3 regions of the Synechococcus sp. W65.1 genome follow, and region 1 is predicted to be linked to each of the others. Evidence: predicted binding sites of a transcription regulator. Region 1 holds the regulator's gene; each other region holds the start of a gene.
The links. Region 1 encodes NtcA, which controls nitrogen genes in cyanobacteria. Its sites were predicted from a motif close to GTANCNNNNGNTAC; they were not measured.
Positions count from the first base shown of each region.

Region 2: a site for NtcA is predicted at 3,550-3,563, ahead of NW806_RS07840 (ferredoxin--nitrite reductase). Genes of this name have one in related genera too.
Region 3: a site for NtcA is predicted at 7,528-7,541, ahead of glnA (type I glutamate--ammonia ligase). Genes of this name have one in related genera too.

Region 1 covers NZ_JANSHI010000002.1:161,492-171,629, forward strand. Annotated here, with positions in the region: gene NW806_RS02110 (phycobiliprotein lyase) at 1-418, opposite strand, end outside; gene NW806_RS02115 (S41 family peptidase) at 514-1,788, opposite strand; gene petB (cytochrome b6) at 2,009-2,656, shown strand; gene petD (cytochrome b6-f complex subunit IV) at 2,724-3,236, shown strand; gene leuB (3-isopropylmalate dehydrogenase) at 3,383-4,498, shown strand; gene ntcA (global nitrogen regulator NtcA) at 4,531-5,202, opposite strand; gene NW806_RS02140 (M61 family metallopeptidase) at 5,377-7,203, shown strand; gene NW806_RS02145 (hypothetical protein) at 7,281-7,874, shown strand; gene NW806_RS02150 (hypothetical protein) at 8,598-9,485, opposite strand; gene psbV (photosystem II cytochrome c-550) at 9,737-10,138, shown strand, end outside.
Region 2 covers NZ_JANSHI010000011.1:86,176-96,313, reverse strand. Annotated here, with positions in the region: gene NW806_RS07855 (TonB-dependent hemoglobin/transferrin/lactoferrin family receptor) at 1-1,146, shown strand, start outside; gene NW806_RS07850 (energy transducer TonB) at 1,193-2,512, shown strand; gene NW806_RS07845 (ABC transporter substrate-binding protein) at 2,545-3,444, shown strand; gene NW806_RS07840 (ferredoxin--nitrite reductase) at 3,621-5,174, shown strand; gene NW806_RS07835 (CmpA/NrtA family ABC transporter substrate-binding protein) at 5,207-6,529, shown strand; gene ntrB (nitrate ABC transporter permease) at 6,663-7,616, shown strand; gene NW806_RS07825 (nitrate ABC transporter ATP-binding protein) at 7,671-9,662, shown strand; gene NW806_RS07820 (ABC transporter ATP-binding protein) at 9,697-10,138, shown strand, end outside.
Region 3 covers NZ_JANSHI010000020.1:9,815-19,952, forward strand. Annotated here, with positions in the region: gene glyA (serine hydroxymethyltransferase) at 1-753, opposite strand, end outside; gene psaM (photosystem I reaction center subunit XII) at 961-1,053, shown strand; gene recG (ATP-dependent DNA helicase RecG) at 1,191-3,614, shown strand; gene purL (phosphoribosylformylglycinamidine synthase subunit PurL) at 3,626-5,920, shown strand; gene trxB (thioredoxin-disulfide reductase) at 5,930-7,348, opposite strand; gene glnA (type I glutamate--ammonia ligase) at 7,632-9,056, shown strand; gene NW806_RS10200 (hypothetical protein) at 9,315-9,851, shown strand; gene NW806_RS10205 (SDR family oxidoreductase) at 9,925-10,138, shown strand, end outside.

The DNA.
Region 1 (10,138 bases):
CAACGTGGGTGTAGGTGGTGGTCATCACCAGTTGCAGGGATCCCGGATCGAAGCGGAAGTCGGCCACCATGGGCCGCTCTTCCTCATAGGCGCGATCGCGCAGGTAGTCGCCTTCCAGCCCGCGGGGGCCCTCTCGCCGGGGCACAAACAACATGTTTAGCTCTTGCCCGACCTCCTCCCCCTTTTCGGAGACAGTCTCAAAGGCAAGGTGAAAGCCCAGGAAGCCGTCGACGCCGTGGTTGGGGTAGTTGTTGTCGGCCAGGACCTTCTCCTTGAGCTCAGGAGTGAGGGTGCGAATGGTGAACTCGGTGCGCGAGCGCTCCACCTCCCCTCGATCCAGGTAGTGATAGGTACGCTCGGTGTGCCAGGCGCCAATACAGCAGTTGAAGAAGTGGTGAAACTGTTGGAGGGCGTTCATGCCAAAGGGCTCGAGAGCAGGGCTGAGTTGACACCAAGCCCGATCCTAAACCGAATCGAAGACAAACAGGCACCCCAATCCCTGCAGCAGATGCCTCAGGTGGGGATCCCCTGGACCACGGACAAAGTCGCCCCCAGCAGTTCCAGAGCCCGCTGCAACTGGCGATCCTCAGGGTCGCCCAGGGTTTCTGCCGTTAGGGGAACGGGGCCCTCGCCCACCACCACATCGGGCTGGATCCCTTGGCGGTGAATGTCGCGGCCGTTGGGGGTGAGGTATTTGGCAGTCGTCACGGCCAGCCCTGAGCCATCTGCCAGCTCCATCAGGGATTGGATCAGCCCCTTGCCGAAGGTGCGCGTTCCCACCAGTTGCGCCCGCCCGCTGTCCTGCAATGCCCCCGCCAAGACTTCGCTAGCGCTGGCACTGCCTTGGTTAACCAAGACCACTAGCGGCGCCTGGGTGAGAATTTCGCCGGTGGCAGGAATGCCTTCTAGAATGCCGTGGCGATCCTTCACCAGCACGATGTTGCCCTTGGGGATCCAAAAGCGGGCAATCTCAATGGCCGCCTGCAGCAGTCCTCCGGGGTTGTTGCGCAGATCCAGGAGGTAGCCCCGCACCCCTCGGGCTTCTGCCGCCTGGATAGCCTGGCGCACTTGGGTGGCTGCATTGCCGTTGAACTGGCTGAGGCGGATGTAGGCCACCAATCCCTGGGGCAGCTCAAAGAAAGCCGTGCGCACCGGGTTAATGAGGATTGACTGCCGCACCAGCTCCACCTCCCAGATGCGCCCCTGCCGCCTTAGCCGCAGGCTAACGGTTGTACCGCTAGGGCCGCGCATGCGCTCTGCCACCTCGTCCAAGCTCAGCCCCGCCACTGGCACCTGATCCACTGCCAAGATCTCATCCTGGGGCTGGATCCCGGCCCGCTCGGCAGGGGTGCCCTCCATGGGAGCAATAACCCGCACCGCCCCCTGCTCGTCGATGGCAATCTGCAGGCCAACACCGCTCAGCTCGCCGGCAGTAGAGGTCTGCAGACTGAGGTAGTGCTCCCGATCCAAAAAGCGGGTGTAGGGATCCCCCAGGGTGGCCAACATCTCTTCAATGGCCCGATAGGTTTCCTGACGATTCTTCAAGGGCCGCGCCAGAAAACGCTGCCGCACCTGCCACCAGTTTTGCCCGTTAAACCCCGGATCCACGTAGGCCCGATCCACATACGCCCAAGCCTGGGCCAGCAGTTGCTGCTCTTCTCCCCAGCGGCTGGCCTGAGCTCGGTAGGCGCCAGTGCCTAAACTTGCCCAGAGCAGGCACCCCAGCAGCAGAATGCGGAGAACCCAGCGGATCCCCCACTCTTTCTTCTTTGGCTTTGGCGCAACCATAGACGGCAAGACGCTAAGAAAAGTTAACGTATATGAACAAGACGCAATATCGAAACCTGTTTTGCCAGCGAGAATGCGGATTCCTGCCCCCGAGCTGAGCCTAACTTAAGGAAGTCGTTAACAAATTGTGTTACAGTGCTGGTTGAGGTGGGGCTGTCCTCCACCGTGGAGTGACTTTCTCCTGCCGGGGAGATACCGAGAAATTGGAAAGAAAGGTACCATGGGCAAAGTTTACGATTGGCTAGACGAGCGGCTAGAGATTACGCCCTTCGTCGACGACGCAACCGGAAAATTCATCCCGCCGCACGTTAACATCTTCTATTGCCTTGGCGGCATTACGCTGGTGTGCTTTCTCATTCAGTTTGCCACCGGCTTTGCCATGACGTTTTACTACCGTCCGACGGTGGCCGAGGCCTTTGAGTCGGTCAACTACATCATGACCCAGGTCAACTTCGGCTGGCTGCTGCGCTCCATCCACCGCTGGAGCGCCTCCATGATGGTGTTGATGATGATTCTGCACACCTTCCGGGTTTACCTGACCGGTGGGTTTAAAAAGCCCCGCGAGCTGACCTGGGTCACCGGCGTGATCTTGGCGGTGCTGACGGTTTCTTTCGGGGTTACGGGCTACTCTCTGCCCTGGGATCAGGTGGGCTACTGGGCAGTCAAGATCGTCTCGGGAGTGCCCAGCGCTATCCCGGTGGTGGGTGATGCCCTGGTTCAGCTTATCCGCGGTGGCGAGGCTGTTGGCCAAGCTACCCTTACTCGTTTCTACAGCCTGCACACCTTTGTCCTGCCTTGGCTGACGGCGGTCTTCATGACCATGCACTTTTTGATGATCCGCCGCCAGGGCATTTCTGGACCCCTGTGATCCAGGGCTGGTTGGATCCCCTACTTTCCCTTGCTCAACCCTTTTGCCCCAGACAAGGAGAACTGCTATGCCTGTCTCGAAGCAAGCGCTGGCGACTGAGGTTATTACACGCAAAGTTGACCTGGACAACCCCAAAGTTTTGGCCAAGCTGAAGAAGAACATGGGCCACATGACCTACGGGGAGCCCGCTTGGCCTAACGACTTGCTCTTTATGTTCCCGGTGGTCATCCTGGGCACTATTGGGGTGATTGTCGGCCTGGCGGTTATGGATCCCGCGGGTGTAGGCGAGCCGGCAGATCCCTTTGCCACGCCCCTGGAAATTCTTCCCGAGTGGTACCTCTACCCTGTGTTCCACATTTTGCGCGTTGTTCCCAGTAAGCTGCTGGGCATTGCCCTGATGTTGGCTATTCCCGTGGGCCTTTTGTTTGTGCCTTTCATTGAAAACGTCAACAAGTTCCAGAACCCGCTGCGCCGTCCAGTGGCGACGACGGTGTTTTTGATTGGCACTTTGGTAACCCTGTATCTAGGCATTGGCGCCACTCTGCCGCTGGACAAGTGGGTTACCCTGGGCCTGTTCTAGAGAGCCGAATATTGATAACTCTAGGTGCAGCAGGCTGATGGCCAAGCTGCACTTTTTTTAGGGGAACTTTCCCGGGGGACTTTTCGGCAAACCTGTGGGCAAGGGGATGGTAATATCGCTACGCACTCCTCTTGCGGGGACCGCCCATGAGCGTTTCTTCTTCTGCTGCTCAAACCTATCGGATTACTGCCCTAGCCGGCGATGGGATCGGCCCTGAGATTATGCAGGTGGGTCGGGCAGTTTTGGACGCCGTTGCCGCTCAGATGGGGTTTTCCCTCCAGTGGCAGGAGGGCCTAATTGGCGGAGCAGCCTACGAGGCCACGGGGGATCCCTTGCCCCCGGAGACCTTGAAAATGGCCCAGGAAAGCGATGCCGTTTACTTGGCAGCAGTTGGCGACTTTAAGTACGATACCCTGCCGCGCCAGAAGCGACCGGAGCAGGCTTTGCTGGGCTTGCGGGCCGGCTTGGGGCTATTTGCCAACTTGCGGCCGGTGAAGATCTTCCCCCAACTGGTGCAAGCCTCCTCCCTAAAGCCGGAGGTGGTTGCTGGGATCGACCTGGTGGTGGTACGCGAGCTCACCGGCGGCATCTACTTTGGTCAGCCCCGCGGGATCTTCGTCGATGCCCAGGGGTCCCGCCGCGGCGTCAACACCATGGCCTACAGCGAGGCCGAGGTGGATCGTATTGCCCGCGTAGCTTTTGAACTGGCCCGCAAGCGACGGCGCAAGCTTTGCTCGGTGGATAAGGCCAATGTGCTGGAGGTGTCGCAACTGTGGCGGGAGCGGGTTACCGCCATTGCCGCCGAATACCCTGACGTAGAGCTTTCCCACCTCTATGTCGACAACGCGGCCATGCAGTTGGTGCGCTGGCCAAAGCAGTTTGACGTCATCCTGACAGAAAACCTCTTTGGGGATATCCTCTCCGACGAGGCGGCCATGCTAACTGGCTCCATTGGCATGTTGCCTTCTGCCTCTCTGGGAGCTACCGGCCCAGGCCTCTATGAGCCAGTCCATGGCTCAGCTCCGGATATTGCCGGCCAAGACAAGGCCAACCCCATTGCCCAGGTGCTTTCTGGGGCAATGCTACTGCGCTACTCCTTGGATCAGCCCCAAGCTGCTGACCGCATCGAACAGGCCGTCGAGGCGGTTTTGGCCCAGGGCTACCGCACCGCCGACATCTACTCGGAGGGGATGACCCTGGTCGGCTGCCGGGAAATGGGGGAAAAGATCCTGGCTGCCCTGGCTCAGCTGCCCGCCTCCTAGCAGGTGTCTCTCAGCCGTTGAGAGCTGGCCCCCTAGGTAAAGCGATAGCCAAGCTGGATGGGGTCGTGGACAGTGATCTTCTTCTTGTGGATAGAAATGTAGTTTTTCTTGCGCAACTCTCCCAAGAGACGGGTAATGGTGACGCGGGTTGATCCGATGGCTTCGGCAATAGCCTGGTGAGACAGCTTGAGGTCGATGGTTACACCATTGGGGCCAGGCACCCCGAAGTCGCGGCAGAGGATCAACAAAAAGCTAACTAGGCGGGAGGCCATGTCGCGGTGGGCCAGGGTTTCAATCATCATCTCTGTCTGCAGGATACGGGAAGCCAAGCTCTTAAGCAGCAACATGGCCAGCTCAGCGTTCTCCCGTACAGACTTTTCCACCTGTTCGATGGGCAGAGAAAGCAGCTCGACGCGAGTAAAAGCTACGGCGTGATAGAAGCGGTCGGAGCGCTGCCCGGTAATGAAGGAGAGCACACCAAAAATACTGTTCTCCCGCAGGAGGGCAACGGTAATTTCTTCCCCCCTTTCGTACACCCGCGAGAGCTTAACCGCCCCTTTGACCAAAAAGTAAACCCGCTCCGCCGGATCGCCGGGGAGAAAAATGGTCTTGCCGCGTTCATAAGTCTCGATAACCGGAGGATGGCGAGATCCTCCTAACTGCTTAAAAGCTGCAATGAGAGATTTTTCTGCGACGGCCACCACGAGATTCGTCAACCTTTCAAGGTCAGTTTATCTCTAGGATCAACCCCAGAGGTTAGCTTGGGGCACCTGGATCGAGCTGCCCACGACTCGAAGACTACCCTAAACTTAAGAGGCTCTGCCTGGATATCTTTGTAGCAAGAGCTACGTTCCTTTGTTGCGACAAGGGAAGGTTGTATGGGGATCCCGCCGGCTGAGGTTGCCACCCCTTCTCGCCCTGGCCGTCAGCACTTTACGGTGCGGATGCCAGAGCCAGCCAGTCACCTCTTGGAGGTGGAGCTGCAGATTCGCGAAGTGGAACCAGAGGTGCCCCTGCGGCTGCGGCTGCCAGTGTGGACGCCGGGATCCTACCTAGTGCGGGAGCATGCCCGCCATGTACAGGAGTTTCAGGCCCTGAGCGAGCAAGGGAGCCCTTTGGACTGGCGAAAGGTTGATAAAAACACCTGGGAGGTAGACCCACCTGGGTGTTCGGCGGTTACAGTCCGCTATCGGGTCTATGCCTATGAGCTGACGGTGCGCACCAACCATCTGGATCTCACCCACGCCTATTTCAATGGGGCGGCGCTCTTTCTCTACGTGCCTGGCCGCGAGCGGGAGCCCTATACGCTGACCGTGATCCCTCCCCACCCCGACTGGCGCATTGCCACCAGCCTGCGGCCCCTGGCCTCTCCTTCCCCAGGGGATCCTAGCGCTGGCCAGTCTTTCTTTGCTGAAGACTACGACGAGCTGGCAGACAGCCCAGTGGAAGTGGGCTTGCACCAGTTGCGCTCGTTTGCAGTGGAAGGGATCCCGCACTACTTCGTGGTCTGGGGAGCGGGCACCCTGAATTTGGATCAAGCAGTGGCCGATGCCGAGAAAATTGTCCGAACCACGGCAGCGTTTTTTGGCGGGCTGCCCTACAACCGCTACTGGTTTATTGTGCATTTGTCGGCCGGGGGATTTGGTGGCCTAGAACACAAGTACAGTGCCACCCTCAACTATTCTGGACTAGAGCTGCATCAGCCTCAGTCCTACCGCCGCTTTTTGGCGCTGCTGGCCCATGAGCTTTTCCATGCTTGGAACGTCAAGCGGCTGCGCCCTCTAGCTTTGGAGAAAATTGACTACAACCAAGAAAACTATGTGGACTGCCTCTGGTTCTGCGAAGGGGCGACCAGCTACTACGAAAATGTTATCTTGCTGCGAGCAGGGATCCTCAGTGCCAAAGAGTTTTTGCAGATCCTATCTGAGCAAATTAGCCGGCTACAGCGCACGCCAGGTCGAGTCGTACAATCGCTGCAGGAGGCCAGTTTCGATGCTTGGATCAAGCTCTACCGTCCTCACGAAAATAGCCTCAACAGCCAGGTTTCCTATTACCTCAAGGGCGCTTTAGTCTGCTGGCTGCTAGATCTGCACATTCGCCACCTTTCAGGGGGTCGGGGATCCCTGGACACGGCCATGCGGGATTTGTGGCAGCGCTTTGGCCGGTTTGAGAAAGGCTATACTAACCAGGACTTGCGGGAGGCCTTTGAGCGAGCAGCCGGTGTCGACCTTGGGCGCTTTTTTGCCGCCTACGTGGAAGGCACGGAAGAACTGGACTACGACACCTACCTCCATCCGTTCGGCCTCACCCTCAAGGCCCACTTTAGCCGCCCCAACCCTCCTCCCTACCTGGGCCTGAACTTCAACGGCGAGGGCAACCGCATCAGCGCCGTCGAGATAGGCTCCCCGGCTCAAAAAGCAGGCATCTGGGCTGGCGACGAGCTGGTGGCTTTGGATGGCTTTCGGGTAAGCGCCGCCACCTTGCCGGAGCGCCTGGCAGCCTATCAGCCCCACCAAACCATCTGTCTTAGCGTCTTCCAAGGCAATCAGTTAAAGCACTTTTGGATCCCCTTGGATCCACCCCGCCCGGATGTGTACACCCTCGAGGCCTTGCCTGAGCTCACTCCCGCCCAGAAAGCGCTCCAACAAAGCTGGTTGGGATCCCTGCTCGGCTCTTCGGGACAAGATACGCCTCTTCTTGCCTGAGAATCTTGAAACAGGCGGGTAACCTAAACCTAGTTAACCTAGGCAAAAAGTAACAATAGGGGCAAGGAGCCAATCTGATGGACCTCGTTTTGGCTTTGTTAATTGGAGTGGCTGTTGGTTTCTCATTGGGTGTTTACGTTGCCCGCCGTTACAAGGCCAATCCTAGACTAGAGGCCTGGCAGCGAGAGGTCATTAGAGAGATATCTTCATGGCTGCTGGGCCAAGAACTCGACAAAACCTTAATCAAGTTAGGAGAAGGATTGGCAGACGAGACTTCTCAGAGGTTACAGTCTATCCAAGCTGATCTTGAAGAGTTCAGGCTGCGTCTTCTAGAAAGTTATCAAAGTTTTCTGCAGGTTTGGGGTAAGGATCTTACGCAGGCTATATCTGTAAAGCTAGCTGAACATAGTGAGCAGCTCAACAGTCAGCAAGCTATCCTAGAAAACTTAGTGAAAGAAGCTAGAGGTATCTATCAGCAACTACAGGTTGCTCTTAAAAAATCTTCCAGATTAGAGATATCCCAAGCTACAGATCAAAACTCTCAAAAAGATCAGGATGCCATCCATAAAACAATAGAGAATAGTCTACCAGACGATGTACCGAGAGATAAGGAAAAAGTAGCTGCTTCTAACATGCTAGAAGTTGACATATCGAAGATAGAACTTTCTTAAACTCGAAAAACATAAAGATCAGAAGCATAGATATGGAGGAAGGGGAGTAGAAGCTAGTCAAATAGCTGACCTTATGGGTAGTCAGTACTCTTTGATCAAAAGATTCTATGGAATGATTAAGTCAAGTATGAACAGCGGAAACTCTTTCTCAATAAACCTTAGAGACGAACCTCAACAAGTAATTGGCACAACTTGCCAGGTTGCCACAGAGCTATACAAGATTGCATTTTTGGAAGAGTATAGATACTTCAGAGCGCCCAGGTGTCTGCTAGTAGCAAGAGCCAGCAGATCTCCACAAGCACTGAATTTTCTCTCAGGAAACTGGCTGGAGAGATACGTTAGGAATAGGTTGATTTGCCTTGCTAAAAGGCAAACTGGAAAGATTGATTTTCTTACATAGCAAATGCCAAAGTTACTTTGTCAAACGGAGATGATTTTGAGATGGATCTTCTCTTCCACGTTAATGATCAATTTTACTGGGTAGAGTCGAAGACAGGTGAGTACCAAGATAAAGTACAAAAGTCTTCCAAGATTGCTTCTGACCTTGGTCTTCAGAGAAACCAAGCCATCATAGTTTTGACCGACGTTAGTCAAGATGCAAAAACCAGTCTATCCTCTCTCTATCATTTGTCGTTCATCAGTGTTGATGAGGTTGAGGCTACATTTGAGAGGATCTTAAAAAGTCACCTTCGAGAAGTCTGAAAGGCACCCAAGAGCATTAGCTTAAGCCACAATTTTGACAGCTTGTTCCATACACCACCAGGGATCCTCCGCAAAAGCCGGCATGGGCGTGCTGCCCGCCTTGCCCAGGATGGCCAGCCGAACTTCCCGATCCAGCCGGGATCCCGATCCGTAAGGATCCTCAGAAGGGGGCTCCAGTCTTTGCCCCAGAGGGGGCATTGCCATGATGCCCGGCTGCATGCCAGTAGTGCTGACCCAGATTTTGAAGCGATCCACCGCTGTCTCTGCCTCTTCGGGCAGTTGCATCTGCAGCAGATAGCGAGGGCCAGAGCCGACCAACACGCTTTCGCTGGGGCGCAGGCGAGTAGGAAAGTCCGGCTGGTAGGGATAGACCAAGCCGACGCTGCACTGCCGTTCGTCAAAGACTGTTACACAGACATGCACTGGGGTGAGGGCCTTATTGCGCAAGGCGATGGCGAGGTTGCGGCCTGCCTGGATTTGCAGCTGGCCTTGGGGGTCCCGCGGCAGGGGTCTGACCTCGGCGGGCCTGGAGCCGCTGGCTGGCGTTTCCAGTTGCAGAAACTCCACTTCCAGGACATTGCTTAGGGCGTCGCTAGCCGGTTGCAGGTTGAGGAGGTTGTCGAAGGCGGCCACGTGCTCCAACAGCCGCACAAGCTTGCGGGGCAGAGCCTGCAGCTTTTTCACTGGGATGCGGAAAGCCGCCAGGGCCACGTCTTCTCCGCGGCGGTAGAAGTAATAGGTTGCATCCGGCAGCATCTCTACCCGCAGAGCCGCCGTTTCCGGTTCAGTGTAGGCCAGAAGCGGCGAGGCCGGCAGAGCCGCTACCAACTCGTCAACAGAGATCGGCACTTGGCTGGGATCTGCACAGGTGAAGGCCACCCGCAACGGCTGGAACCGGAAAGATGACATGGGCAATCCTAGAACTCGGCTCCAGAACCTCCAGATCGGCAGGCTAAGCTTTATGCTAGCTGTTGTCGCAAAGGCCAATCCTAGCTGCTGGAGATCCTGAATTTGCAATTAAACTTAACACTCCAATGAAGGGAAAGGGAAGCCAAAATCCTGTCTGCAAGTGATCCCCAATGGTCTATCCTTAGATCCTGGTGTCGGGTTTGTCGCTGGAGCAAAGCTGACGCCGTTTTCGAAGTCATTGATGGAGACCCATGTTTAGCAAATCCTTTTCTTTCCAGAAAGCGCTGGCAGCGGCGCGTCGGCGGCTGTTGATTTGCATTCTGGCGCTGGGGCTGGCTGGGTTTGCTGGGTGGCCGGCCCTGGCAGCTAGGCAGATCCCTCCGGTACCCCTGTCGCCAACTGAAACCATTACTTTTACCGAGGCGCAACTGGCCCGCGGCAAGCAACTTTTTAACAAAACCTGTGCCCAGTGCCATGTGGGGGGTCAAACCCTTCCCAACCCAGATGTGACCTTGAAGCTTGCGGATCTGGCGGGGGCAACACCTCCTCGCGATAACGTGCTGGCAATCGTGGACTACATCAAAAACCCAGTCACCTACGACGGGGTAGAGTCCCTGGTGGAATACCATCCCAACACGCAGCTCTTGAGCGAG
Region 2 (10,138 bases), on a different contig from region 1:
GGAATGGAGATCTCCACCACCCGCAACGAACGTCCCCGCAACCGCTTCCAAACCAACCTGCTGACCGGGGCAGTCACCCAAAACATCCCCCCGGACACTTTTCCCACCAAAGATTTTCCCGACTCCGATACCGTGCGCTTTGGGCTGTATTTGCAAGATGAGATCGACTTTGGGGGCGGCAACTTTACCCTCATCCCCGGCATCCGCTACGACACCTACCGCCTCACCCCCAGCCCTGACGAAGCCTTCTTGAAAAGTGGGGCAGAAGCCGCCAGCCTGTTTGCCGATGCCATTTCTCCCAAGGTGGGCCTGGTGTGGAGGATTAATCCCAACCTCACCTTTACGGCCCAGTACAACACCGGTTTTCGGGCCCCTCAGTACAACGAAATCAACAGCGGCTTCACCAACCTGGTCAGCCCCTTCTTCCGCTACCGCACCCTTTCCAATCCCAACTTGCGACCGGAAACCAGCCAAGGCTTTGAAGTGGGGTTGCGGGGGATCTACCCCCAGGCCAGCTTTAGCTTGGCCGCCTACTACAACACCTACAACGACTTTATCGAGGCTTTCCGGGCGGTGGGATCCGAGCCTTCACCCCCCGGCCCGCCAGGGAGCCCGCCACCTCCACCGGTGACTCTCTTTCAGAGCCAGAACGTCAGTCGGGCCCGCATCTATGGTGTAGAAGCCACCGGGCAGTACTTCTTCAGCCCCGATTTGACCGGCTGGAGCCTCAATGGCAGCTTTGCCTGGGCGGTGGGGGATAACCTCACCGAAAACAAACCCCTCCTTTCCATTGAGCCACTGACGGCAGTACTGGGACTGCACTACGACGATCCCAGCCAGATCTGGGGAGCCAGGTTGGTGGCCACGCTGGTGGCGGATCCCCGCGACCCGCAACGGGAGGTAGTGCAACCGAACCCCAACGCTCCACCTCAAATTCCGTTTGTGCCCAAGGGCTACACCGTGGTGGATCTGCTGGGCTACTACAACCTGGACGACAACTGGCAATTGAATTTCGGGGTGTTCAATCTCTTTGATGAAAAGTATTTTCTCTACTCCGAAACCCGCTCTCTCTTTGTCGGCCCTGAAGTGGAACGGCTGGCCCAGCCGGGACGGCATGCTGCGCTCAGTTTTTCCACCCGGTTTTAGGGGCCAAGACCCGAGGCCGTGTTTACTCTGGATCCTGCTCTAACCGATGCTTGCCGAGCCACCTGCCCGCACCCCCAAGGGATCCCTCTCTCTTCTTCGGAAGTCCTGTCCCCAGCTTTTGTGGCGACTGCAGGGGTGGTATTGGCAGCAGGCGGGCATGGCCTGGGAGGCGGGGCTGGCTTGGTTGGCGTTGTGGCTTTGGGCTGGCGCAAGAGAGAGCGGCTGGCTGGAGTGTGCCGAGGAGCTGCTGCAAGAGGCTTGGGTGGCCGGCTATAGCTGGGCTGCCCTCTGGACAGCTTGCCAGGAGGGGGAAGAGCCGCCGGGGACCGTCCTCCACCTGCGAGCCAGGGATCCCCGACCGCTGCGCTGGGAGGGGTTGATTTCCCTCCTCTTGCACCTGATGGCGCTGCTGGGGCTGGCTTGGTGGGGATCCCGGCCTTTATCAGACGCAGAACTCCGGATCCCAGTCACGCTTTTGCTGGAGGATCCCGAGCCACAGTTGCTCGAACCGGATTCAGAATCCATAGAATCTCTCCCACCAGAGCCAACAGCAGAGCCGCCCGGCCCGGCCCCGGAATCGCCCCCTGCAGACGATCTATCCCCACCGGAGCCTGTGCCCCAAGAGATCGAGATGCCAGCCATCCCGGAGGCTGAATCTTTGCTGGCCCTGCAAACTCCGACCCCTACGCCTCCACCGACCCCTACACCCATTCCCACGGCAAAGCCAGAACCCACCCCTACTCCTCCACTGACCCCATTACCGACAGCCACCCCGCAACCCACTCCTCCGCCACAACAGCCCACCCCAACTCCGGCGGTTACCCCCACCTCTACAGCGACTCCACTCACCTCCGCCCCGGTTACCTCAAGCACCCCTCTGCCCCGCTTTACCCCCTTGATCCAAGGGATCCGTTCCAGCGTAAAGACTGCCGCCGCTCCGCCTTCCCCCGGCAGCGAGAGCAGATTGGGGCCAAGGGATCCTGAAACTGGGACACCTGGCGGTATAGGTGCAGCCCAACCCCATTCCTCTGCCCCAACACCTGCCACCCCCAGTTCCTCCCCACCGACAGTGGCTGCCAACCCCCAGCCGGACATCCTGGCCCGCCCGATCCCCGGTCGCAATCCTCCGCCCCCCTACCCCCCTCAAGCTCGCCGTCTCGGCCAACAGGGGCAGGTGCTGCTGCGGGCCAAGGTCAATGCCCAGGGGCAGGTGCAGCAGGTGGAGATCGCCTCTTCCAGTGGGTTTCCCGCCCTGGATAGGGCAGCGCAGGAGGCGGTGCAGCGGTGGGAATTCAGCCCGGCCTTGAGAAACAACGTCCCCATCGAGTCTTGGGTGGTGGTGCCCATCCAGTTCACCCTCAATTGATTGCTGTTTGGGAATTGTTTTGGAGATTGTCTATGCTGTCTCGTCTTTCTCGCCGTCAACTGTTTGCCTTTGGTCTGGCCAGCGTGGGGGCCTGGGGAATGGGGCGTTTGGCCCAAGCCCAAGGTCGGATCCCTCAGGAGCCACTCCTGTCAGCAAGACAGAGTCCTTTTCGTCGGGTAGTCAGCCTCACCACCTTGACTGCCGATATCCTCTATCGCTTGGCCCCCGATAGGTTGGTGGGGATCCCTGCCAGTCGTTTGTTGGAGGAGGATCCCCGCTTCCAAGGCTTGACCCGCCTGGGGCTGGGCAACCAACCCAACCTGGAGCAGATTGTGGCCCTACAACCGGACTGGGTGGTGGGGGCCAGTGGCTTTCACGAGGCTCTGGCAGAACGGCTGCAGGAGCTGGGGATCCCCACCTACCTCACCCGCGTGGACAGTTGGGCTGCTTTGGAAGAGACGATTGCCACCCTGGCTGCTGCTTTGGGGGCGGATCCCGATCCCTTGCTGCGGCAGTATGGATCCCTTTTGCCCCAGGAACTGCCCCGCGTTCGACCCAAAACCTTGCTCTTGGTGGGCACCCAGCCGATTCTTTCTCCCAACCGGCAAAGCTGGGCCGGGGATCTGCTGGAACGCTTTGGCGCGGACAATCTCACCGCTACCTTGCAAAGCCAAGGGCCTTTTCGGGGCTACGTCACCCTTTCGGCAGAGCGCATCCTGGAAGCCAACCCAGAAGTTCTGCTGGTGGTCAACCCGGAGGCGGCGGATCCCTTGGCGTTTTTCCGTTCCCGCCCCTTTTGGAATCGGTTGCAAGCCGTCCAAACTGGGAAAGTTTATGGATTTGACTACTACGGCTTGGTCAATCCCGGTAGCTTGGAGAAAATTAGAGTTGCCTGCGAGCAGTTGGCTAGGGTTCTTTTGAAGGTGGGATAGAGGGGCAGTAAACGCTGTTTTTCCTAGCAGGGGAAAGGGGATCCCCCTCTCCTATGCATAAACCACAACTTAGCTATGCCGAAATCGCATAGCTCGTTAAGAAGTGTAACGCCAACTACCAAAGTCAATGGTTCGTCATCGCTAGGATAGGCGGCGTTCATCCCACGGCAGCGATCATGGCGAACCAGTTTGAACGCCTTAAAAGCGAGAAGGATGGGCTGGCGGTTAAGGACGAGCTGGAAGCTTTTGCCCAAATGGGCTGGGAGAACATCCCCGAAGACGACCGAGATCACCGCCTCAAGTGGCTGGGGATCTTCTTTCGCAAGCGCACCCCTGGCCAGTTCATGCTGCGGCTGCGCCTGCCCAATGGGATCCTGACCAGCGGCCAAATGCGCAAGTTGGCCGAGATCCTCCGCCCCTACGGCCAAGATGGCGTAGCCGACATCACCACTCGGCAAAACCTGCAACTGCGGGGCATTCCCATTGAGGACATGCCTCAGGTTCTGCGGCAACTCAAGGAGGTGGGCCTGACCAGCATCCAGTCAGGCATGGACAACGTGCGCAACATCACGGGATCCCCTCTGGCCGGTATCGACCCGGATGAGCTGATCGACGTGCGTGGCCTCACCCGCAAAGTGCAGGACATGGTAACCAACAACGGCGAGGGCAACCCTTCCTTCACCAACCTGCCGCGCAAGTTCAACATCGCCATCTGCGGTTGTCGCGACAACTCGGTGCATGCCGAGATCAATGACCTGGCTTTTGTGCCTGCTTTCAAAGAGGGCAAGCTGGGCTTCAACGTCTTGGTGGGAGGCTTTTTTTCGGCCCGCCGCTGTGCCGAGGCCATCGGGCTGGACGTTTGGGTAGATCCCCGCGATGTGGTTCCTCTATGTGAGGCGGTGCTGCTGGTCTATCGGGATCACGGCCTGCGGGCCAACCGGCAAAAGGCACGGCTGAGGTGGCTCATTGACGAGTGGGGCCTGGAGAAGTTTCGGGTGGCGGTGGAGCAGCAGATTGGCCACCCTCTGCCCAGAGCGGCGGAAAAAGACGAGGTGGTCTGGCACAAGCGGGATCTGCTGGGAGTACACGCCCAAAAGCAACTGGGCCTTAACTTTGTAGGCCTGCACGTGCCCGTCGGGCGGCTCAACGTCCCGGAGATGAGGGAGCTGGCTCGCTTGGCGGAGGTGTACGGCTCCGGAGAGCTGCGGCTAACGGTGGAGCAGAACGTGCTCATCCCCAATGTGCCCGACTCGCGGGTGGGGCCGCTTCTCCAAGAGCCGCTCTTGAAAAAGTTCTCCCCCAACCCGGGACCCTTGCAGCGGGGGTTGGTGTCCTGTACGGGCAACCAGTTTTGCAACTTTGCCCTCATCGAGACCAAAAACCGCGCCGTGGCCCTGATGGAAGAGCTGGAAGCTGAGCTGGAGATTCCTCAAACGGTGCGCATCCACTGGACAGGCTGTCCCAACTCCTGCGGCCAGCCCCAGGTGGCCGATATTGGCCTCATGGGCACCACCGTTCGCAAGGACGGCAAGCCGGTGGAGGCGGTGGACATCTACATGGGAGGAGAAGTGGGCAAAGACGCCAAGCTGGGCGAATGCGTGCGCCAAGGGATCCCTTGCGAAGACCTCAAGCCCGTCTTGGTGGAGCTACTGATTGAGCACTTCGGGGCCAGGCCGCGTCGTGATCCCTCGGCTGCTCAGACCTCTGCTTCCCCCTTGATGACCTACTAGGCAGTTCGTCGTTCGAAATTTTGGAGGTTGTGATGTCTAAGCTATTCAACACTTCCTCTCCCATCTCCCGTCGCCAGTTTTTGGCTGGAGCAGCTGCCCTTGCAGCTGGAGCAGCTACGGCTGGGATCCCCCGCGCCCAATCCCAATCCTTGGGCCAGGGCTACTGGGTAGCTCAGGCTGATACCCCAGAAACCACGCGGGTCAGGCTGGGATTTATCGCCCTCACCGATGCTGCCCCCCTCATCATTGCCAAAGAGAAGGGGTTTTTTGCCAAGTACGGCATGAAAGACGTGGAGGTGGTCAAGCAGGCCTCTTGGGGCACCACCCGCGACAACTTGGTGCTGGGATCCGCCGCCGGCGGCATCGATGGGGCGCACATTCTCAGTCCCATGCCCTACTTCATCACCACGGGCAAAATTACTGACGGCAAGCCGGTACCCCTGTACCTCCTGGCCCGCTTAAATCTCGACGGTCAAGGCATCAGCATTTCCAACGAATATCGGGATCTGAAAATTGGCTTGGATAGTTCCCCCCTCAAAGCCAAGTTTGCCGAGTTGCGAGCAGCCGGCAAAGAGCCCAAGTGTGCGGTCACCTTCCCCGGCGGCACCCACGACATGTGGATGCGCTATTGGCTGGCGGCAGGCGGGATTGATCCCACTCGCGATGTTTCCCTCATTGTGGTGCCGCCTCCGCAAATGGTGGCCAACATGAAGTCCAAGACCATGCAAGCTTTCTGTGTGGGCGAGCCTTGGAACGCCCAACTGGTGAACCAAAAAGAGGGATATTCCGCCATCACCACCGGCGAGCTGTGGAACGGCCACCCAGAAAAGGCCTTTACCCTACGGGCCGACTGGGCAGATGCGCACCCAAAAGCCACCCTGGCCCTGTTGAAAGCAATCCTAGAAGCCCAGATCTGGTGCGATCAGATGGAAAACAAAGAAGAAATGTGCCGCATCATTAGCAACCGTCGCTGGTTGGGGGTTCCCGTAGCGGATATCTTGGGCCGCGCCAAAGGCACTTTCGACTACGGCACCGGCAAGGTTGTTGAGAACAGCCCCCATTTGATGAAGTTCTGGCGAAATAGTGCTTCCTACCCCTTCAAGAGCCACGATCTCTGGTTCTTGACGGAAAACATCCGCTGGGGTTACCTGCCTGCTGACACCGATACCAAAGCTTTGGTGAATAAGGTCAACCGAGAAGATCTCTGGCGCGAGGCCGCCAAAGCCATTGGCCAGCAGGCTGCTATTCCCCCCAGCACCTCCCGCGGCGTGGAAACCTTCTTCGATGGGGTGAAGTTCGATCCCGAAAATCCTGCCGCCTATCTGGAGAAGTTGGCGATTAAGAAGCTGGCCTAACTTGCTGACTTGCCTGAGTTGGTAACTGCCCAGGAGAGAAGGGATCCGCCAACTTCTACCTAGAGTGTTCAAGTTGAACCCCTTCTCTCTTGGGATCCCTCTAAGCTAACTTCAACCTCACTCCTAGTAGACTATGAGACTTCCCGAATCCGCCCTAAAGTTGAGCTACCACCTCTTGCGGATCTTCCTTTCCCTACTGGCTGGCCTAGGACAATGGCTGCTGAAAACTGGCCCAGGTTTTGCTCTTCAGGCCAACGCCGGCATTGGTTCACCCGCTAGCTCTACCTTTGCTTGGCGGCAACGGGTTCAGGTTTACAAGGTGCTGCGCCGCATTCTGTTGCCCGCCACGGCCATTCTAATCCTGCTCATTCTCTGGCAAATTGCCTATAGCCGGCCGGGAGCCAACTTGCCCACACCTCTCCAAGTTTGGCAGGACACTTGGGATCCCCTCATTAAAGATCCCTTTTTTGACTATGGTGGCAATGCTAAAGGGCTGTTCTGGCAAATTTGGGCCAGCTTGCGGCGGGTGTTCATTGGGTTTGCCCTGGCCGGCTTGGTGGGGGTCGTGGGCGGCATGATCATTGGGGTTAACCGCTGGCTCTACGAGGCCTTGGATCCCATCTTTCAGGTGCTGCGCACAGTGCCACCTTTAGCCTGGCTGCCCATTTCCTTGGCCGCCTTTCGCGATGCCAATCCTTCCGCCATTTTTGTTATCTTCATCACTGCCCTCTGGCCTATTTTGATCAACACCATCGCTGGCGTGCAGCGGATCCCACAGGATTACCGCAATGTGGCCAGAATTCTGCGTCTGTCTGGCTGGAAGTATTTCTTCAAGATCGTCTTCCCGGCAACCGTGCCCTACATTTTTACTGGCTTGCGCATTGGGGTGGGCCTGTCTTGGCTGGCTATTGTGGCAGCAGAAATGTTAATTGGCGGCGTGGGCATTGGATTCTTCATTTGGGATGCCTGGAATAGCTCCCGCGTTAGCGAGATTATTCTAGCTTTGGTCTATGTTGGCCTAGTTGGACTGTTGTTGGATCGCATCACGGCTTGGATTGGCTCGCTGGTGGTGAGCGAAGATCACTAGGCTAAGTTTTCCTGCTCCCAACAATCTATTTCAAGGAATCCCTTAGGTAGCCTTATGAAGACCCAGCCCTACATCGAAGTTGATCATGTAGACAAAGATTTTCTTCTAGACAATGGAGAAGTCTACCCTGTCCTGAGAGACGTCCATCTAGAGATCCAAAAAGGGGAGTTTGTCTCGCTCATTGGCCACTCCGGCTGTGGCAAATCGACCTTGCTCAATATCCTTGCCGGCTTAGAGAAGCCATCCCGGGGCGGTGTTCTCTTGGAGGGCCGGCAGGTGACGGATCCCGGGCCGGATCGCATGGTGGTGTTTCAGAACTATTCCCTGCTGCCCTGGTTGACGGTGCGGGAAAACATTGCTCTAGCCGTAGACGAGGTGCTGGGATCCCTTCCCAAAGCGGAGCGGAAGCAGATTGTGGAAGAGCACATCCGGCGTGTGGGGCTGCAGGGGGCAGCCGACAAGCGTCCGGCCCATCTGTCGGGGGGGATGAAACAGCGGGTGGCCATTGCCCGGGCTTTGGCCATTCGCCCCAGGGTACTGCTGTTGGATGAGCCGTTCGGGGCCCTGGACGCCCTTACCCGCGGCAGCCTGCAGGAGCAACTGATGGAGATTGCCCAGGCCGAGCAGCTCACCTGCGTCATGGTGACCCACGATGTGGACGAGGCGCTTCTGCTTTCGGATCGAGTGGTGATGCTCACCAATGGCCCTGAGGCCCGCGTCGGCCAGATCTTGCGAATCCCGTTTCCCCGCCCCCGCCACCGCCTGGAAGTGGTGAATCACCCCGAGTACTACAGCCTGCGGGGCGAGATGATCTACTTTCTCAACCAGCAAAAGCGGGCCCGCCAGAAAACTCTCACCCGCGTGGCCATCGCCAAGGGGGGGCTGGAAAAAGTCAACTTGGCAATTGGCTTTGTGCCCCTCAACGACTGCGCCCCTCTGGTGGTGGCCCAAGAAAAAGGCCTGTTTCAAAAGCACGGTCTGGAACAGGTCACCCTGGTGCGGGAGCCGGGCTGGAAGACCATCTGGGAAGGGATCCGCTCCGGTCGGCTGGATGCGGCTGTGGTGGTGGCCGGGATCCCGTTGGCGTCCACTCTGGGAGTGGGGGGAGTGCTGGTGCCTTTGGTAACCTCGTTAACCCTCTCCCGCGGCGGCAGCGCCATTACCTTTGGGCGTCGACTTCTGTTGCAGGGGGTTTTTAGCCCCTGGGATCTTGGCAACTACCTAAGGCAAACCCCAGAGGCCGTCCCTACCCTGGGGGTGGTTCACCCAGCTTCCCTGCACAACTTCTTGTTGCGGCACTGGCTGGCCAGCGGAGGGGTGGATCCGGATCGCGACGTCACGTTGACAGTGATCCCGCCGCCGCAGATGGTGGCCCACCTCAAGGCCGGCAACATCGATGGCTACTGCGTGGGCGAGCCCTGGAACTCCCGCGCCGTTAGGGAAGGGCTGGGGTTCATCGTCACCACCACTCCCGAAATCTTGCCCAGCCACATCGAGAAAGTCCTAACAGTGCGCCAGGACTGGGCCCAAAGCTACCCCCGCACCCACGTGGCTCTGGTCAAGGCGTTACTGGAGGCTTGCCACTACTGCGATCAGCCGCAGCACCGTCCCCAGATCCTGGAGTGGCTGGCCCAGCCTCAGTATGTGGGCGCGGCCCTGGAGGATCTGCAGCCGGGGTGGAGGGGTGTCCTGCAGCGGGGAATTGCCGATGAATCGCAAGTGATTGTCGGTTTCCATCAGTTTGCCAACGGGCGCAACACCTGTCCGGAAAGATTGGAGCACCTTTGGATCCTGACGCAGATGGCTCGCTGGGGCCTCTGCGCTTTTCCTCGCAATTGGGTTTCTGTCCTCGAGCAAGTGCTAGACGACAAGACCTATGCCCTAGCTGCCAGCGACCTGGGGCTGCCGGATCGGGCCCACGACCGTGGAGCTTTGCTCTTTGGCGATGGATCCCGCTTTGATGGCGAGGATCCCATTGCCTACCTGGAGTCGGTGGCCATAGGGCAGGAGCCGAAGCTGCAGAACTACCGGCTTAGCGAAGTTTAGCTTTTGTTACCTTACTCAACCCGAAAACGCCATGATGACCAGCTCTCGCCTATCTTCCTCGCCCTCGTCTTCAACAATTTCTGCCGCAGGGCTGCCTCTTCTGCGTCTTCAGAATGTGGGCAAGACCTACTGGACTGCGGCAGGGCCCTTTGTTGCCTTGGAAAACATCAATCTGGAAGTAGCTGCCGGGGAATTCGTCTGCATTATTGGCCACTCCGGCTGTGGTAAGTCCACCTTGATCAACATGGTGGCCGGGTTTTCTGCTCCAACGTCCGGGTCCATTACCCTCAAGGGCCAGCCCATCACTGCTCCAGGGCCGGATCGGATGATGGTGTTTCAGAACTATTCCCTTTTGCCTTGGCTGACAGCTTTTGAAAATGTTTATCTGGTGGTGGATCAGGTCTATCCCGATAAATCCCCCAGAGAGAAAAGGGAAATCGTTCAGGAACACCTGGAACTCGTGGGTCTGGCCGAAG
Region 3 (10,138 bases), on a different contig from region 1:
GAGAATCAGGCCCCCGCGTGGCCCCCGCAGCGTCTTGTGGGTAGTGGTAGTTACCACATCGCAGATGGGCACGGGGTTGGGGTGGTGCCCAGTGGCCACCAGGCCGGCAATGTGGGCGATATCTGCCATCAGATAGGCCCCCACCTCGTCGGCAATAGCACGGAAAGCGGCAAAGTCAATGACCCGAGGATAGGCCGAATAGCCGCAGATGATGAGCTTGGGCCGGTGCTGCAGGGCCAGATCCCGCACCTGGTCAAAATCGATTCGCTCCGTCTTGGGATCCACCCCATAGTGCACCACGCGGAACCACTTGCCGGAGACATTGACTGGCGAGCCATGGGTAAGGTGGCCACCGTGGGCGAGATCCATGCCCATGATCGTGTCTCCCGGCTGCAGCAGGGCCAGGAAAACGGCAAAGTTGGCCTGGGCGCCGGAGTGTGGCTGCACATTGGCGTGGGCTGCTCCAAACAGTTGCTTGGCGCGGTCGATGGCCAGTTGTTCGATCTCGTCGATAAACTCGCAGCCACCGTAGTAGCGCTTGCCGGGCAGCCCTTCGGCGTACTTGTTGGTGAGCACCGATCCCTGGGCCGCCAGGACAGCCGGCGAGGTGAAGTTCTCGCTGGCGATCATCTCCAGGTGATCCCGCTGCCGGTTCAGCTCCTGCTGAATCAGGCGGTAAACGAGGGGATCCGTTTCCGCCAGGATGGCCAGGTTGTCCCGGGGGGTGGTCAAGCTTTGGGGAGCGGCTACCATGGTGACGCCAAAAGCAAACGTTGCCGACAAAAAAAGCCCAGCAGCGCCCTGCCGTCGCAACAGTCCTACGGAGCAACATCGTAACACAGGGGGGCTAGGCCAGGGGATCCCCAGGGGCCAGAGGAGGCTTTGTAAAGAATGTTTTTCGGCCCTGGGTCTGGCCGCCGGCCAAGGTAAAGTGGGGGGCAGGGTTTTAGGGAGTTGGCTATGACCGACGCACAGGTTTTCACCATCCTGGCCATTGCCCTAGTGCCGGCAGTGATGGCCGTGCTCCTGGGATCCGCCCTGGCTCGCAGCTAGTTTCTAGCAAAAGGCTGCTCTGCGGGACCTACCCCTGGGTAGGTCCTTATTTAGTGGTCAAACGGGTGAGTGTTGCTATTGGCTAAAGTTGGGTAAGAGACACTACCGGTAGCCAGCCCGGAAGCAACTTGAGCCAGGTGGATCTCCAGCGAGTTCAGCGCGCCCTTTCCCTAGAAGCAGAGGTGGGGTTTACCGACCTGCGAGGGAGAGAGCAAACCTTTTCCCAGTTTTTGCAAAGCATCTTTGGTCAAGATCCGCCTTCCCACTGGAGCCTGGATGGGGATGACCGACGGCGCTGGCGGGAGCTGGGATCCCGCTATCGCCTCTACCCCCAGCTAGAGCTGTCGGAGCGGCAGCACCTGGTGGCAGAAACCCGTCGCTGGCTGGAGCGTCTCCGGCGGCAGCAAGAACAAGCCCACTCCGCCCCACCCAGCCCTGCTTTGCCCCCGCCCAAGGGCCTCAGCTTGGAGCAGCCTCTGCAATTTCTCAAAGGCATTGGCCCCAAGTCAGCGGAGAAGCTGGCGCAACTGGGCCTGCATACTGTGCGCGATGCCCTCTACTACTTCCCACGGGATCACCTGGACTATTCTCGCCGGGTGCCCATTCGCCAGGCCAAGGTGGGGGAGACGGTCACCCTGGTGGGGACGGTGAAAAGCTGCAGCTGCTTCACCAGCCCCAAGAACCCCTTGCTGACCATCTTGAACCTCAAGATTGCCGACAAAAGCGGCATAGTCACCCTCAGCCGCTTCTACAGCGGGCGGCAATTTGCCCAGCGCAGTTGGCAGGCAGCCCTAGAGCGGCAATACCCCAAGGGAGCAGTGGTGGCGGCCAGTGGCTTGGTGAAGAAAGGCCGCTTTGGCCTGACGCTGGATAACCCGCAACTGGAGGTGCTGGGGGGAGAGGGCGAGGATCCGGACAAGCTGGGCAAGATCCTGCCCGTTTACCCGCTCTCAGAAGGGATCCCCGCCGATCTGGTGCGCAAGGCCGTCCAGCTTGCCCTGCCAGCAGCCGCCTTGGTGGAGGATCCCTTGCCAGAGAACCTAAAGCGGCAGTTGCAGCTTTTGGACTTGCCCCTTGCCCTGCAGCAGATTCACTTTCCTGAAACGCGAGAGCTGCTGGCCCAAGCCCGGCGGCGGCTGGTGTTCGACGAGTTTTTCTATCTGCAACTTAGCCTCTTGCAGCGGCGGCAGCGCTACCGCGCCCAAGCTCAGGCTGTACCTCGCTACCAGCCGGCCAGAGGGGAGCTCTTGGATCGCTTCTACCAAATCCTGCCCTTCCAGCTTACTGCGGCCCAGCAGCGGGCCATTGATGAGATCCTGGCGGATCTGCGGGATCCCTTGCCCATGAACCGCCTGCTGCAGGGGGACGTGGGATCCGGCAAAACGGTGGTGGCGGTGGCGGCCTTGCTGGCAGCCATTCAATCCGGCTGGCAGGCGGCCCTCATGGCTCCCACCGAAGTCCTGGCCGAGCAACACTACCGCAAGCTGGTGGAGTGGCTCAGCCAACTGCAAGTGCCCGTTGAACTCTTGACTGGCTCCACACCCCCCGCCAAGCGGCGCGAGATCCTGCGGCAGTTGCAAACCGGGGAGCTGCCCCTGGTAGTCGGCACCCATGCCCTCATCCAGCCGGCGGTGCAGTTTCGCAACCTGGGCTTAGTAGTCATCGACGAGCAGCACCGTTTTGGGGTAGAGCAGCGGGCTGCCCTGCAACAAAAAGGGGATCACCCCGATGTCCTGACCATGACAGCCACGCCCATCCCCCGCACCCTCACCCTGGCCCTGCACGGGGATCTGGACGTAACCCAGATTGACGAGTTGCCCCCGGGGCGCAAGCCGGTGCATACGGTGGTAGCTCGACCGGGGGATCGCCTGCAGGTGGTGCGGCTTATCGAGCGGGAAATTGCCCAGGGACGGCAGGCCTACGTGGTGCTGCCTTTGATTGAGGAGTCGGAGAAGCTGGATCTCAAGTCAGCCATTGAAGAGCACCAGCGCCTGCAGGAGAAAGTCTTCCCCCAGTTCCGGGTGGGCCTGCTGCACGGGCGCCTGAGCAGCAGCGAGAAAGAGGCGGTTATCGAGGCCTTTCGCCGGCGGGAGCTGGATATCCTTGTCTCCACCACGGTGGTGGAGGTGGGGGTGGATGTGCCCAACGCCTCGGTGATGCTGGTAGAGCATGCCGAGCGCTTTGGCCTCTCCCAGCTCCACCAACTGCGGGGACGGGTGGGGCGGGGCTCCGACCAGGCCTATTGCATCCTCATGACCTCCTCCGAAAGCGAAGAGGCCCTGCGCCGCCTCAAAGTCCTGGAGCAGTCCCACGACGGCTTTTTCATTGCCGAGATGGACCTGCGCTTCCGGGGCCCAGGGGAAGTGATGGGCACCCGCCAGTCGGGGCTGCCCGACTTTGCCCTGGCCAGCCTCATGGACGACCAAGAGGTGCTGCAGTTGGCCCGCCAGGCGGCAGAGCAGCTGATTGCCCAAGACCCTGAGCTGCAGCAGTGGCCCCGCCTGCGCCACATACTGGAAGAACGCCAGGCCCGCCTTCTAGGGCCAGCTTTGTTGACTTAGCCTTGGTGCCTATGCCCCCTACCCCTGAAGAGCTGAAGCTCCACGGCCTCTCTTCCCAGGAGTATCAACAGATCCAACAGCAACTGGGCCGGGATCCCAACCCCACCGAGCTGGCCATGTTTGGGGTGATGTGGTCGGAGCACTGCTGCTACAAGAACTCTCGCCCTCTGCTGAAAAACTTTCCCACTGCGGGCGAGCGGGTGGTGGTAGGGCCGGGGGAAAATGCCGGCGTGGTGGACTTGGGGGATGGGGACTGGCTGGCCTTTAAGATCGAGTCCCACAACCACCCTTCAGCCGTGGAGCCCTTCCAGGGGGCGGCCACCGGCGTGGGGGGCATCCTACGCGATATCTTTACCCTGGGCGCCCGCCCCATTGCCCTGCTCAACTCCCTGCGCTTTGGGCCGCTGACGGATCCCCGCAACCGCCGCTTGATGGCCAGAGTGGTGGAGGGGATCGCCCACTACGGCAACTGCGTGGGAGTGCCCACGGTGGGGGGGGAAGTGGCCGTGGATCCCTGCTACAGCGGCAACCCTCTGGTCAACGTCATGGCTTTGGGGCTTTTGGAGACGCCAGCGGTGGTGAAGTCGGCAGCGCAGGGGGTGGGCAACCCTGTCTTGTATGTCGGCGCCACCACCGGGCGGGATGGGATCCGCGGGGCCAGCTTTGCCAGCGCCGAGCTGAAAGAAGATGCGCACCAAGACCGGCCAGCCGTGCAGGTGGGGGATCCCTTCCTCGGCAAATGTCTCATCGAGGCCTGCCTGGAAGCCTTTGCCACAGGAGCAGTGGTGGCCGCGCAGGACATGGGCGCTGCCGGGATCACCTGCTCCACCGCGGAGATGGCGGCCAAGGGAGGGGTGGGGATCCGCTTCGACCTCGACCGGGTGCCGGCCCGGGAAAGCGGCATGGAAGCTTGGGAATACCTCCTTTCGGAGTCCCAAGAGCGGATGCTGCTGGTGGTGCAGAAAGGCCGGGAAGCAGAGGTCATAGAGATCTTCCACCGCTGGGGCCTGCAGGCCAGCGTGGCTGGGGAAGTCATTGCCGAGCCGCTGGTGGAGATCTGGCACCAGGGATCCTGCGTGGTGCGAGTGCCGGCGCGGGCCTTGGCGGAGGATACCCCTGTATACGTCCGTCCCGTGTTGCCAGAGCCGCCAGAGTATGTGCAGGCAGCCTGGCAATGGGATCCCAGTACCCTTCCCCCCTGCGACCGGCAAGGGATCCACCTACCCCAGAAAACGCTGGCGTGGGAGCAGGTGCTGCTACAGCTTTTGGCAAGCCCCACCCTGGCCAGCAAAGCCTGGATCTATCGCCAGTACGACCACCAGGTGCAAAACAACACCGTCCTTTGGCCGGGACAGGGAGATGCGGCGGTCATCCGCATCCGCCCCCAAAAATTTGGCGTAGGCGAGGTGCCACCCCTGCAGGCTTCCCGCAAGGCGATTGCCGCCACCGTAGACGGCAATGGTCGCTGGGTGTACCTGGATCCCTATGAGGGGGCCAAAGCTGCGGTGGCCGAAGCCGCCCGCAACCTCTCCTGCGTGGGGGCAGATCCCTTGGCCGTAACCGACAACCTTAACTTCGGCAACCCGGAAAATCCGGTGGTGTACTGGCAGTTGGCCCTGGCCTGTCGGGGGATTGGGGATGCCTGCCGCACCCTGGGCACGCCGGTAACCGGGGGGAACGTCTCCCTCTACAACGAGAAGGGATCCCAGGCCATCTACCCCACCCCTGTCATCGGCATGGTGGGTCTCATTTCGGACTTGAAATTCATCTGTGGCCAGGGGTGGCAGCAAGAAGGGGATCTCATCTACCTCTTGGGATCCCAGGCCGTCACCAGCCTGGGGGGGAGTGAGTACTTGGCGGTCATTTACCAGAAAGTTACAGGCCGGCCCGCGCCGGTGGATCTGGAACTGGAAAGGCAGGTGCAAGCGGCCTGCCGCCACGGCATTCGGCAGGGGTGGGTGCGCTCTGCCCACGACTGCAGTGAGGGGGGACTAGCCGTGGCGCTGGCGGAAGCCTGCCTCAGCGGCGGACGAGGAGCCAAGATCTGGATCCCCTCTCCGTCTACCCGTTGGGATCTAGCTCTCTTTGGCGAGGGATCCAGCCGCATCCTCGTTTCCGTCGATCCAGCCCAGCGCTCCCCTTGGGAAGCCTACCTAGAGTCGCAGCTTCCCCGCCAGTGGCAGCTTCTAGGAGAGGTGGGCGGGCCAGCGGATCCCATAGTGGTGACTACTGCAGAAGGGGATCCCGTGTTGTCGGTCTCTTTGGCAGCCATACAGGCCGCCTACTCCAGTGCCTTTGCCGACTAGCTGGATAGACTAGGCTGATTCGGACAAGTTGGCTTGGATCACCTCGCGGTAGTGGGACTTGGGCTTGACGCCCACCACCTGGGCCACCAGCTCCTTGTTTTTGAAAAACTGCACCGTTGGCGTACAGGTTACCCCGCCGGCCTCGGCAATCTCCGGCTCCTTCTCGATATCGATCTCCACCACGTGCAGCTTGTCGGCAAACTCTTCGATGACCTTGTTCAGGATTGGCTTGAGGGCATGGCAAGGGGTACAGGTGGGAGCCGTGTACTTGACCATCAGCAGGCGATTGCTCTCATGGTAAAGCCGCCGCAGGGCATAGCCCCCTTCATGGCAAGTCTGGTTGAAGTCGAGGTCATCTTGCACCTCCTGCTCAAAACCGGCCTCCTCAACAGCAGAGTCTCCCGTAGGCTCTACCTCGATAGCAGAAGCAGGTTCCGGCTGGCTCGGCGGGACAACGGGATATTCCTGAGCTAGACCTCGCTCCGAGAGCCAGCGCTCCGCCAGCATGGCCGCCATACAGCCGGTGCCGGCAGCGGTGATGGCCTGACGAAACTCGTGATCTTGCACGTCCCCAGCGGCAAATACCCCCTCCACACTGGTGGCTACAGAACCAGGGCGGGTGACAATGTAGCCAGCTTCATCCAGCTCCAGTTGCCCCTTGAACAAGTCCGTGTTGGGTTTGTGGCCAATGGCGTAGAATACCCCCCCTACCGCCATCTCCTGCAGCTCGCCGGTCTGGTTGTTGCGCACCCTCACGCCCGTCAGGCGCTGGCCGTCGCCCAGAACCTCTACCACCTCCGTGTGCCAGTGCACCGTAATCTTGGGGTGGTTGAGCACCCGCTCTTGCATGGCCTTGCTGGCCCGCATCTTGCCACTGCGCACCAGCATGTGGACATGGGATCCAAACTTAGTTAGGTAGGTGGCCTCCTCACAGGCGGTATCGCCACCGCCAATCACCACCAGTTCCACTCCCCTGAACATGGGCATGGCCCCATCGCAGACAGCACAGGCCGACATGCCCCGGTTCCAGTAGATCTCCTCTCCAGGCAGGTGCAGGCGCTTGGCCGTAGCCCCGGTGGCAATAATGAGGCTGTGGGTGCGCACTTCCCGTTCGTCAGAGCGGACTACAAAAGGCCGCTGGCTGAGATCCACAAAGGTGACATCCTCGGCGTACAGCTCCGCCCCCCACCGCTCTGCTTGAGCGCGCATGTTCTTCATCAGTTGGGGACCGCTGATGCCCTCGGGAAAGCCCGGAAAGTTCTCCACCTCGGTGGTGGTCATCAGTTGCCCACCCGGGATCCCGCCCACTTGAAACCCCTCGAACACCACCGGCTTTAGGTTGGCGCGCCCAGCGTAAATGGCTGCAGTCAACCCAGCAGGGCCCGAGCCAATAATGACCACATTCTCAACCCGACCTTGGTTTGTCATTGCTCTATCTCTCCTTCTGCAACGGAACTGCTAAGTCAAACTCGTAATGACTACGCTTTAGCCTAACACGATTCCGCCGCCTCAAGGAGGCCAGGGCTTGTCAGTTTCATTTTCGTTCTCCTGCAGACTGCCGGTGAGCTGCTCTTTGACGAAGGGAAGGCTGGAACCAGGTCATCTTTGTATCAGAAGATACAAAAAGCTGGTGTCGGCCTTTCTAGGATGGGTGAGCGCTTTCGGCCTGTCTTAGTTTCAACCGCAACCCAAGTCAAGTTAGGAGAAAGGCATGGCATCCACCCCACAAGAAGTGCTCCAAATGATCCACGACAACAATATCCAGATGGTGGATCTCAAGTTTGTGGATCTCTTTGGCACCTGGCAGCATGTCTCCTTCCACTCTTCAATGCTGACGGAGCAAGCTTTTAGCGAAGGGCTGCCCTTTGATGGCTCCAGCATCCGGGGCTGGAAATCCATCAACGAGTCGGACATGTACATGGTGCCAGACCCCAAAACGGCCTGGATCGACCCCTTTTTCCAAGTGCCTACCCTCAGCCTCATCTGCAACATCATTGAACCCCGCACCGGCCAGCCCTACAGCCGTTGTCCTCGGAGCCTAGCCATGCGGGCTGTGGCTTACCTGCAATCGACAGGCATTGCCGATACGGCTTACTTTGGGCCCGAGGCAGAGTTTTTCATCTTTGAAGATGTACGGTTTGACCAAACTCAGAACGCCGGCTACTACTTCGTCGATTCCATCGAGGGCCGCTGGAACTCAGGCCGGGAGGAGAAAGGGGGCAACCTGGGCTACAAGCCGCGCTACAAAGAAGGCTATTTCCCTGTGCCGCCCACCGATGCCCACCAAGACCTCCGCACCGAGATGTTGCTAACCATGGCCAAGTTGGGGGTGCCCATCGAAAAGCACCACCACGAGGTGGCCACTGGCGGGCAAGGAGAGCTGGGCTACCGCTTTGCCGACCTGCTCACCTCTGCCGACTACATGATGATTTACAAGTACGTGATCCGGAACGTGGCTCGCAAGCACGGCAAGACGGTGACGTTCATGCCCAAGCCCCTCTTCAACGACAACGGCAGCGGCATGCACACGCACCAGTCTCTCTGGAAAGACGGCCAGCCCCTCTTCTACCAAGAAGGCAACTACGCGGATCTCAGCGAGATAGCTCTCTACTACATCGGCGGCCTCCTCAAGCATGCACCAGCCCTTCTAGCTTTCACCAACCCCACCACCAACTCCTACAAGCGCCTGGTGCCTGGGTTTGAGGCGCCGGTAAACTTGGCCTACTCGCAGGGCAACCGCTCCGCAGCCATTCGGATTCCGGTAACGGGCAAAAACCCCAAGGCCAAGCGGCTGGAGTTTCGCTGCCCAGATGCCACCTGCAACCCTTACCTTGCCTTCTCGGCTATGCTGATGGCTGGCTTGGACGGGATCAAGAACAAGATCCACCCCGGCGAGCCTCTCGACAAAGACATCTACGATCTGGAGCCGGAGGAGCTAGCCAAGATCCCCTCCACGCCCGGATCCCTGCTGGATGCTTTGGAAAGCCTGCAGAAGGATCACGACTTCTTGTTGGAGGGGGGCGTCTTCACTGAGGATCTCATCGAGACCTACATCGAGTACAAGATCGACAACGAGATCAACCCCATTAACCTGCGGCCTCACCCCTACGAGTTTGCCCTCTATTTCGACGCCTAATCGAGGTTTTCATCTAAAGCATTAGTTCTCGACCAAGGCTTTTGAACAGGATCCCTTCTTGCTGGAGGGATCCCTTTTTTGTGCCTGCTATGGTACTCTGGGTGGGGGTGCTGAGTTTACAAACTCAGGGGGGTTTGGATGGAATGGCTTATAGCTCTTATTATTTGTTTAGGCCCTCTGGCGCTTATCTATCTGGGGCATACCTATCTAGAGAAGTGGCGTCGAAAAGCCTTGGAGCGGGTAGCCAGGAGGTTGGGAATGTCGTTCTCGGCGGAGCTACCCGAAGGGATCCGATCCCGCTTGCTTCAGGCTGGCTTTTTCCAACGAAGCGGCGCTCGTTTCTACAACTCGATGTTCAAACGACTGAACGATGGAACCGAAATCGCCATCTTTGACTACAGCTGGAAGGCTTCCAGAAGAAGAAGAGAGTATTACTTTTCTGTTTTCTGGGCCTATTGCGAAGACCTACGGCTACCTCGTTTTCGGCTGCACCCAGAAGTTCCCTTGTTCCACGACGTTGCTAAAGCTTTTGGCATGCAGGATATCAATTTCGAGAACCATCCCGACTTTTCTCGCCGCTACCTTTTGCGCGGAGAAGATGAGGCTAAGATTCGCCTGCGCTTCCATCCCAGTTTCCTCAACTTCTTGGAGCAGCATCCTCCTTGTTATGCGGAGGGATTCGGGCCGCAGCTTGTCATTTGGCGGGATTACCCACTGGTGACTCCAGAAAAAATGGCAGACTGGTTGCGCTTTGGGGAAGAATGGGTGCAGCGACTGCGGTTGCGTCGCGTTTAGGCTCCCTCGTCTTCGGCACTCAAGCAAGGCTGATCCCCAGGTATGATGGGGGAAAGAGTTTAAGAAACGTGAAGTGTCTCCGTTGTCCCAGGCAGTTGTTCTCGTGACAGGGGCCACAGGGGGAATTGGCAGTGCCCTTGTGCCTCTCCTGGCCCAGGCCGGAGCCCATCTAGTGCTGGCGGCGCGGCGAGAAGGGCCCCTGGCCACCTTAGCCGAGAAAGCAGTAGCTCTTGGGGCTGCTTCTGGAGTGGGGATCCCCACGGATGTAACCGACTACGCCCAGGTCG